DNA from 3 places in the Bradyrhizobium sp. LA6.8 genome. Region 3 is predicted to be linked to each of the others. Evidence: predicted binding sites of a transcription regulator. Region 3 holds the regulator's gene; each other region holds the start of a gene.

Region 1 (3,268 bases), 160 kb from region 3:
TACACCAAGGCGCCCATTGCTGTGGCCTCGATCTACAACTGGTCCGGCTTCTATCTCGGCATCAACGGCGGCGGCGCCTCGAGCCGCAACTGCTGGGACGTCAACAACATCTTCGGCATTGCGGGTCCGGACACGGCTGAAGGCTGTCACAATGCGACCGGCGGCGTCGTCGGCGGCCAGATCGGTTATCGCTGGCAGTCGGCCAACTGGGTGTTCGGCCTTGAAGCCCAGGGCGACTGGGCCAACCTGAAGGGTTCGAATACGAGCTTGGTGCTTGCCCCGCCCCCGCTGGTCAACCAGACCAAGATCGATGGGATTGGCTTGTTCACCGGCCAGGTCGGCTATGCCTGGAACAACGTGCTCTGGTACGTGAAGGGCGGCGCGGCCGTCACGCACGCCAAGTACAACGGTCTAATCGGCGGCGTTGTCCTCGACAGCGCAAGCGAGACGCGCTGGGGCGGCGCGGTCGGCACCGGCCTCGAATTCGGTTTCGCGCCGAACTGGTCCGTTGCGATCGAATACGACCATCTGTTCATGGGCCGCCGCAATGTCAGCTTTACGTTTATCGGTTTCAACGACCGCATCGACCGTATCAAGCAGGACGTCGACATGGGCACCGTTCGCCTGAACTACACCTTCGGCGGCCCGGTCGTGGCGAAGTACTAAGCTTCGCCTCCGACGCCATCGCGTTACGAAAGGCCGGCCTTGCGCCGGCCTTTTTGTTTTCGCGCGAGGGTGCACCCAACCGTCTTGGAGTCGTGAGGCGCGCGCAAGGCGTCCGCTAATGGCTTTGGCGAGTTGGGGACGTGACATGAAGACGTGGATGCTGGCTGCGGTCAGCCTGTTCGCACTCGGTGCGGTCGCGCCGGCTACCGCCGCCGATCTCCCGATCTACAAGGCGCCGGCGGCCGCCGTTCCCGTCTATGACTGGAGCGGCATCTATGCCGGCATCAACGGCGGCGGCGGCTTGGCCCATGCCTGCTGGGGCGTGACCCGCGCGCTCGGCATCGCTGTCGATCCGGCCGTTGGCGAAGGCTGTCACAATGCGGGCGGTGGCACGGTCGGCGGACAGCTCGGTTATCGCTGGCAGAAGTCGCGCTGGGTGTTCGGCATCGAGGGCCAGGGCAACTGGGCCGACTTCAAGGGCAGCAATGTCAGCGTGGCGCTGCCGCTGTTCACCAACCAGACCAAGATCGACAGCTTCGGCCTGTTCACTGGCCAGATGGGCTACGCCGTCAACAACCTGCTCTTCTATGGCAAGGCCGGCGCCGCGGTGGCGCACGACAAGTACGACACCTTCGTCCCCGGCGTCCCGGCCGCGGTGTTCAACAGCGTCAACCAGACCCGCTGGGGCTACACCATCGGCATCGGCGTGGAATGGGGCTTTGCCGAGAACTGGACGGTCGGCGGCGAGTACAACCATGTCTTCCTCGGCCATCATAGCGCCGACTTCGCAACGCTCGTCGGCGGCTTCGCCCCGCGCACCGACCGGATCGGCCAGGATATCGACATGGGCCTGATCCGCATCAATTACCGCTGGGGCGGCCCGGTCGTCGCCAAATACTGAGACAAAGCTTCCCACAGGAACCTCCAAGTCCTGATCATGTGCGGATTGCCCCAAATCCGCATTCAAACGCGAACGAAGGGCTGGCCTCGCGCCGGCCCTTCGCATGTTCCGGGGGCCCTGCTCCTGCCAGATGCCGCCAGCGCGCCAACAATCCGTTGACGATTCGCACACGCCACTGGAAATCCGCTCCCGTTCTTCCTACGTTCGCTGCCATACCCATCGGCGCCGATCCCGGTTCCGGGCGACGCGCGCCTTTTTTGTTGGCGCGATCGCGCACCTTTGGGATTCCTTGAGGGCAACTCGGATGGATGAAGTGATCAAGGCGAAGCGCCAACAGCAGAACGCGGGATCCAGCCTGCGCGCAATTACGATCCGTGGCGCGCGCGAGCACAACCTCAAGAATGTCGACGTCGAGATCCCCCGCGACAAGCTGGTGGTGTTCACCGGGCTGTCAGGCTCCGGCAAATCCTCGCTCGCCTTCGACACCATCTACGCCGAGGGCCAGCGCCGCTACGTCGAATCGCTGTCGGCCTATGCGCGTCAGTTCCTGGAGATGATGCAAAAGCCTGATGTCGACCAGATCGACGGCCTGTCGCCGGCGATCTCGATCGAGCAGAAGACGACGTCGAAGAACCCGCGCTCGACCGTCGGCACCGTCACCGAGATTTACGACTACATGCGCCTGCTCTGGGCGCGCGTCGGCGTGCCCTATTCGCCCGCCACGGGTCTGCCGATCGAGAGCCAGACCGTCTCGCAGATGGTCGACCGCGTGCTGGCGCTGCCCGAAGGCACCCGCCTCTATCTGCTCGCCCCGGTCGTGCGCGGCCGCAAGGGCGAGTACCGCAAGGAGCTCGCCGAATGGCTCAAGAAGGGCTTTCAGCGCGTCAAGATCGACGGCACCTTCCATGAGCTTGCGGAGGCGCCGACGCTCGACAAGAAATTTCCGCACGACATCGACGTCGTGGTCGACCGCATCGTGGTGCGCGCCGACATCGGCCAGCGCCTCGCCGAGAGCTTTGAGACCGCGCTGAAGCTCGCGGAGGGCCTCGCCGTCGTCGAGTTCGCCGATGCGCCTGCAGCGGCACCAGCCGAAGAAAAGAAGAAGACCGCAAAAATTCACGACAAGAGCGGGCCGGAGCGCATCCTGTTCTCGGAAAAATTCGCTTGCCCCGTCTCCGGCTTCACCATTCCGGAGATCGAGCCGCGCCTGTTCTCGTTCAACAATCCCTACGGCGCCTGCCCGGCCTGCGGCGGCCTCGGCGTCGAGCAGCATGTCGACGAAGACCTCGTCATCCCCGACAAGGAGCTCCCCATCGGTAAGGGCGCGATCGCGCCCTGGGCCAAGTCGTCGTCGCCTTACTATATTCAGACGCTGACCGCGCTCGGCAAGCACTACAAGTTCACGCTGACCACCAAATGGAAGGATCTGCCGAAGAAGACGCAGAACGCGATCCTCCTTGGCTCGGGCGAGGACGAGATCAAGTTCTCCTACGAGGACGGCGTCCGCTCCTACGACACCAAGAAGCCGTTCGAGGGCGTCATCACCAACATCAACCGCCGCTATCGCGAGACCGAGAGCGAGTGGGCGCGCGAGGAGCTCGCAAAGTATTTCCACGACGTCCCCTGCGAGGGCTGCAAGGGTTTCCGGCTGAAGCCCGAGGCGCTCTGCGTCAAGATCGGCGGCAAGCATATCGGCGAGAT
Region 2 (3,268 bases), on a different contig from region 3:
AGCTGGCGCCGGCGACAGCGCAGACGCTGGCGCTGGCGCTGCACGAGCTTTTCACCAACTCGGCGAAATATGGCGCGCTCTCGACGCGGTCGGGGCGGCTCGCGATCGGCTGGCAAGTCGAGGACGACCACCTCACACTGACCTGGGACGAAACCGGCGGCCCGCTGGTGAGGACGCCGAAATCCCGGGGCTTCGGCACGCGGAGCCTGCTTGCCAGTGTGGAATCGCAACTCGGCGGACAGGCGGAATTCAACTGGCGTGCCGAAGGCCTGTTGTGCCGCCTTGAGGTGCCGCTGACGCGGAAGACCGTAGCGCCGCCGGCCGCGAGCAAGTTCGACGTGGCTCCGTCCGAACCCCTTCAGCGGGCCTCAGGCTAGCGCGTTTGCGAGCGAAGTGGGCTCCGGTTCGCGCGTAAAGATAGGAATCTGGAGCTTCGGCCCTGATTCACTCAGAACCGATCATGATCTAGCGCGCCGCGGCGACCCTCATGCTCTGCATCGCCTGCGGTTCGTCAGCGACACGTCCTTCCAGCCAGGCTTCCGTTTGCGAAAGCTCGCGCAGCGCCCGCGCGTAACGGCGGGCTGCGCTCCGCTCGGCGCCGCGCGGCAGCTTGCGCGCCTTGCGCAGCATGTCCGCAGCCGCGTTGCGATAGGCCAGCGAGCGATAGAGAAAGACGACCTTACCCATATCGAATGTTCCCGTGTTGATGGCATTCATCCTCGCAAGACCGCCATGAACGTCGGATGAAGCGGGGAATGACAAAATCGTCATGACAATGGAACCCGCAATCGTCGTGCGCGTTTTATGCCACACCGCGAGGCGGTTCCATGCGCGGGAAAAAGTCGCCGAGCCTCATCTCTCCGACCGGCGTCATCAAGCTGATGACGCATGCGATGATGGGCGCAGCCCTCGGCCTTGTCTTCGGGCTCGCCCTCGTCCTGTTCAATCCGGCGGTCGCAAATTTGCTGAGCCACGGCGGACATTCGGCCGCCATGGTCTTCATCATCACACTGGTGACGACGTTCGCGATCGGCGCGACGCTCACGGGCCTCGTGTTCATCCTCGCCGAGGACAAGGAATTTTGAAGCGCGCGTGACGCGCACCGGGCGCTTTCGTGCGGAACTCCTGCAGCGAATGGCGGTTGGCTGCCTGCGTCAATTCAACTCAGGGAGTTCCCGCGCATGAAAACCACCAAGCTCGCTCTTACCGTGATGTTGGCAACTGGCCTCGCCGCCGCTCCGTTCGCCGTGCAGGCCAAGTCGCATAAGGCCAAGCATGGATCCGCGATGTCCTCGTCGCAGACCACGGGCGCCAACACCAAGTCCTCCAAGGGCGCTGATCCCTCCGGTCAAGGTGGTTCTGGCCCCGGCTCCGACCAAGGCGGCACCATGACGAACAACAAGGGCGGCATGAGCAACACCAAGTGAGCTCCGGCGCCGACAATCAAAGGCCTCGCGGTGACGCGGGGCCTTTCGCTTTGGAGCTGGAGCCTGGAGCTGGATTGGGAATCCTTCCAGCATCAGATCGCTAAAGCGGCCGTCCCGCAGCATTCGCCTTCACGAGATGCTCGAGCTGTGCACGTTTGCGTGCGATCAGGAGCTGGGCTGCGGCATCGTCGAGACCCTCGCGCTGCAATTGCCGGATGACGGAGCCGAGTTCGAGAATTTCGGCGCGCAGTTTTAGAATCCGGTACGTGTCCGGGTCTTCCTCCACCGCACGCTCCCAAAATTCTCAGCGGCGCGCGATCACGCGCAGCGGACTACCGGATGTCGTTGCAGGACGAAGGCGTACCCGCTCGCGGACGTCAGGCAGGACATCGCCGCCACCGGCCGCCTTCCATTCGCCGATCAGCAGGTTGATTTTCCGGCGCAGATCCATCTGCGCCAGGGCCTTTTCTGTGCAGTCGCGGTCGCGATCGACGAGGTCGCGCACAGCCACCTCGATGTCGGCCATTTCGAGCCTCAAGGCACTGATTTTGCGTCGAATTTCATTAATTCTGTTGTCCATGACTTGTTAGAACAAAATAAGAACATATAGTCAAGTCACGATTTGAGAACGGAGAGGCCAGATGCAGGTTCAGGGTAAATACGACGCCAGGGTTTTCCTCACGGAGCAGATGACGCGAGCGCAGGGGCTGAGGCTGAAGCGTCTGAGCGAGGAGGCCTATCAGCCCACTCAATACGATCGGGCTTTGTCCTCGACTGAGGCTGCGCGCCGCATTCGAGCGCTGGAAGACGAGATCGAGTTGGCGAACTCCTTCTGAGGAGCGCGGCCAGCGCATTTGGAACGTAGGGTCAGTGATGCGGTTCTTTCCCGGGCCAAGGGAGAGAGTTGATGGCACGCAAGGCAAAGAAACGCCGCTACTCACGCAGCGCCAGCAGTGATGTCGAGCGCGAGATGCGCCGTTATAAGAAGGGCACCGCGAAAAGCGGCCCCGGCGGTCGTGGCGGACGCGTGAAGAGTCGCAAGCAGGCGATCGCAATCGGCCTGTCGGAAGCGCGCGCGAAGGGCAAGAAGGTCCCGAAGAAGGCGTCGAAGCGAAAGACCTCCAAGAAGAAGACGGCCAAGAAGACGGCCAAGAAAGCGAAGAAGACCGCGAAGCGCAAATCCAGCAAGCGGTAACGCCCACCCGCGTCAGATCATGCTCCCCGGCATGAAGCAGCGGATCGAAATCCCGAACGCAGTCTTCACCGGCCACACCATGGTGTGGCCAGCCCGGTTTGGCTCGGTGATGACGGCCTCATCAGGCACGTCCACCCACTGCCCGTCGAGCCGCACGCGATAGTGCCCATCGTGCGATTCCCAATCGGGGTCGGATACAGCAAAGCCATCTGCATCCGAGCAGCAGGGCCCGAGATGGCTGCGCAAACTGTCGAACCAGGGTTTTAGCGGCGAGTTGGCGTAGCGGCCATCGTCGCGCCCCAAGGCGCTTCCGGTCGTCAGGACAAGCGGCGCCACAAGCAGCGCACACCTCAGCGAGAGCTTCAATCGATCCATGTCGGCACCGATCAAATGCGAACCACCGGTTCCACAAGAAGGCCGGGCGTTCGAAGTTCCACTCCTGCAATTCGCCTGGGCGTCTTCATTGACGCCAAAGCCCAACACGTGATTCCCAACTGTGACGAGCGAACGCGGCTTTTTCGGACGAACCCGTCATCAACGCTGCCGTTAACGAGAATGTTATCGGCACCTGTGGGAATCTTCCAGACGCGCACGAAAAAGGCGGCCCGCGGGCCGCCTTTTGAGTTTGCCGCCGAAAGCCCGAGGC
Region 3 (3,268 bases):
GCGCAAGGGAGCCCGGCTCACCGAGCGCGACCTCGCGCTCGCCGCCGGCATGAATTACCCGCAATTGCCAGTCCGGCGACGCCCGAAGGTCGCGATCCTCGCGACCGGCGACGAGCTGGTGATGCCGGGTACGACGCCGGGCCACGGCCAGATCGTCTATTCCAACGGCTACGCCCTGCACGCGCTCGCCCGCAGCGAGGGCGCCGATACCATCGACCTCGGCGTTGCCGCCGATACGCTGGAGGCCACCACGGCCGGCATCGGCCGCGCGCGGGAGAGCGGCGCCGACATCCTGATCACGACCGGCGGCGCGTCGGTCGGGGACCACGATCTGGTCCAGCAGGCGCTGAGGGACGAAGGTATCTCGATGGCGTTCTGGAAGATCGCGATGCGGCCGGGCAAGCCGATGATGAACGGGCGGCTCGGCGCGATGCGCGTGATCGGCCTGCCCGGCAATCCCGTGTCATCCTACGTTTGCGGCTTCCTGTTCATGGTGCCGTTGATTCGCGCGCTTTCGGGCCGTTCGATGATTCATCACCGCCGCGAACGCGCGGTGCTCGGCCGCGATGTCGGCGCCAACGACCAGCGCGAGGATTACCTGCGCGCACGCCTCGAGCTCCGCGATGACGGCACGCTCGTCGCCCTTCCGGTCAATCACCAGGATTCCTCGCTGCTTGCGAATCTCGCTGCGGCACAGGCACTTCTCGTGCGCGCGCCATTCGCGCCGAAGGCCGAAGCCGGCACGCCTTGCGAGGTCTTGCGGCTGCCCGTCTGAGCGCTTCGTTCGCGTGCGTTCCGCGAACTTTGTCGCGTTCACGGTAAATTAAGCAGTTGCGGAACATGTATCGAACATATAGTGTCCGTTCATGATTTGTTTCGAGAATGTAGCGGCTTACTGCTGAATTCAGCGTCTCGGAATCGAACGACATCAACCGGGGGATTTTGGTCGAGATGTTAACGCGCAAACAATACGAGCTCCTGCGGTTCATCAGCGAACGGCTGAAGGAAAGCGGCGTGCCGCCCTCCTTCGATGAGATGAAGGACGCGCTCGACCTGCGCTCGAAATCGGGCATCCATCGCCTGATCACTGCGCTCGAGGAGCGCGGCTTCATCCGGCGCCTGCCCAACCGGGCCCGCGCCATCGAGGTGATCAAGCTGCCCGAGCTTCAGGCCGCTGCCGGCAGCCGCCGCGGCTTCACGCCGAGCGTCATCGAAGGCAATCTCGGCAAGGTCCGCACGACTTCGAGCCCGCCGGCGGACGAGGGCGAGCGCCCCGTCGCGGTCCCCGTGATGGGCCGCATCGCGGCCGGTACGCCGATCGAGGCCTTGCAGACCCGCAGCCACACCATCAGCGTACCGCCTGACATGCTCGGCTCGGGCGAACATTACGCGCTCGAAGTGCGCGGCGATTCCATGGTCGAGGCCGGCATTCTCGACGGCGACATGGCGCTGATCCAGCGCAACGAGAGCGCCGATACCGGCGATATCGTGGTGGCGCTGATCGACGACGAGGAGGCGACGCTCAAGCGCTTCCGCCGCCGCGGCGCCTCGATCGCGCTCGAGCCCGCCAATGCGGCCTATGAGGTCCGCATTCTGCCGCCCAACCGGGTGAAGATCCAGGGCAAGCTGATCGGGCTGTACCGGAAGTATTGATACCGGACGTGCCGGTATCGGTTATTTGGCGCCCCGCGCGCTTTCGATCGGCGGCGCCGATCCGAGATTGGAGCGGACGATTGTCCGCTTCCGCTGGATAGTCTTTCTGGTTTCGCGCAGATTATCCGGCCCCTCCTCCAGCGGTAAATCCTCGGCACGCCGCACGAAGCAGCCCTGCTTCGCGGCCTTCAGGTTCGAGGAGAAGTCATGCGCCGGATCGTTCTGAGCACAATTGCTGTGGCGCTGATCGCAGCATCAGCGTCGCAAGCCTTGGCCGTGCAAGCCTTGGCCGCGCAATCGCGGCCCCATGTCCGCAAGGATACCGCCATGAGCGAGCAAGTCCGCAAGGCCCTCGACGCCGTCGACCAACCGTCGCGGCCGGGCTGGCAATATTCCGGCTGGTCGGCGCCTGCGGGGCGCTGACACGCGCCTGCAGAATGCAAAGGGGCGGGCTTTGTTCCTGGTGGATTCGGGAAAGTTAATGTGATTGCGGCCTGCGGCGGCGAGCCGTAGATTTGCCTACAACCCGGCAGAACGTTTGGTATTTCCACTCTGATAGAGGCCTGCGCCTCGATTAAGAGACGTGGGTCGCTATCCCTGCATGAGGAGCACCCGATGTGTGACTACAGCCTGCATGCCGTCGCGTCGCGTCCCGCCGAAGTCGGCGAGACGATCGTCACGACAACCTTCCGCGGCACCTCGACGCGCGGCTTTGCCTCCGCGGCCGATCCGACCGTCGCGGTCTGCCTGCTCCCGGGAACGGAGCTCGCCTTCGCCGACAACGTCCGCTACGACAATCGCTGGATCTGGACGCGCACCGTCAATTCGCGCGTCGGCAAATTCGGCAAGATCGATCCGCACATTCCCGATCGCCATCATGATGCGATCGAATTCCCCGACGGCAAATCCGTGCTGGTGACGCAGCTGGTCGAAGGCCAGCGTGCGACCGTGCTGCAGCTACCGGTGACCCAGCCGCTCGGCGAGCGCGAGCACAAGCCGCAGACCATCACCGACAGCCGGACAACCATCACCCGCCTGCCGATCGGCTGATGCAGCCATTCCCGGCCGGCAGGTCGGGCCAGGATTGAAAATCGCCATCGCCGGCCGAGGCCGGCGAGATGGTGTCGTTTGTGTCCCGCGAAACTCCATCGGGCGGACCAAGCCGTGGCGTCTCCCACCGCACGAAGTTTGCGCTGTCCTGCCTGAATTTTGAACGTCCGTTCCGCAGCCAAATGGCCGATGCTTGGTGCGGCTTGAGACGGCGGGCACGTTCGATGAAGACCTTCATTCGCGTCGTTGAACTCTGGGTGCCTGACCGCACGCGCATGCGGCTGGAATTCGGCGGCGGCCTCTACGGCGAAGGGTTGTCCGCGTTTAGGGACGTGAGCGAGGATCTGCACTTCGGATATGACGAGGGGCTTCCCGGCAAGGCCTGGGCTGGCGGCCACCCCGTGATCCTCACCAGATTCACCGATTCCTATTTCAAGCGGACCGATCAGGCCATCGCCGCCGGGCTGACCTGCGGCGTGGCGGTGCCGGTGTTTTCAGGCGAATTCCTGCAAGCCGTCATGGTGCTGTTCTGCGGCGACGACGAGGCCCATGTCGGCGCGATCGA

Evidence for each region. The regulator LexA, encoded in region 3, represses DNA repair genes until DNA is damaged. The targets are predictions, from matches to a motif close to TGTTCNNNNTGTGTTCNG.
Region 1: a site for LexA is predicted at 1,758-1,775, ahead of uvrA (excinuclease ABC subunit UvrA). Genes of this name have one in related genera too.
Region 2: a site for LexA is predicted at 2,015-2,032, ahead of ABIA90_RS23915 (DUF3072 domain-containing protein). Genes of this name have one in related genera too.

What each region holds. Positions count from the first base shown of each region.
Region 1 covers NZ_JBEPQQ010000003.1:411,681-414,948, forward strand. Annotated here, with positions in the region: gene ABIA90_RS15605 (outer membrane protein) at 1-666, shown strand, start outside; gene ABIA90_RS15610 (outer membrane protein) at 812-1,567, shown strand; gene uvrA (excinuclease ABC subunit UvrA) at 1,872-3,268, shown strand, end outside.
Region 2 covers NZ_JBEPQQ010000005.1:28,126-31,393, reverse strand. Annotated here, with positions in the region: gene ABIA90_RS23945 (HWE histidine kinase domain-containing protein) at 1-377, shown strand, start outside; gene ABIA90_RS23940 (hypothetical protein) at 466-771, opposite strand; gene ABIA90_RS23935 (hypothetical protein) at 828-1,085, shown strand; gene ABIA90_RS23930 (hypothetical protein) at 1,182-1,427, shown strand; gene ABIA90_RS23925 (hypothetical protein) at 1,528-1,713, opposite strand; gene ABIA90_RS23920 (hypothetical protein) at 1,732-1,953, opposite strand; gene ABIA90_RS23915 (DUF3072 domain-containing protein) at 2,069-2,263, shown strand; gene ABIA90_RS23910 (DUF6496 domain-containing protein) at 2,335-2,622, shown strand; gene ABIA90_RS23905 (hypothetical protein) at 2,635-2,997, opposite strand.
Region 3 covers NZ_JBEPQQ010000003.1:570,050-573,317, forward strand. Annotated here, with positions in the region: gene ABIA90_RS16340 (molybdopterin molybdotransferase MoeA) at 1-775, shown strand, start outside; gene lexA (transcriptional repressor LexA) at 952-1,653, shown strand; gene ABIA90_RS16350 (hypothetical protein) at 1,861-2,076, shown strand; gene ABIA90_RS16355 (hypothetical protein) at 2,269-2,703, shown strand; gene ABIA90_RS16360 (GAF domain-containing protein) at 2,928-3,268, shown strand, end outside.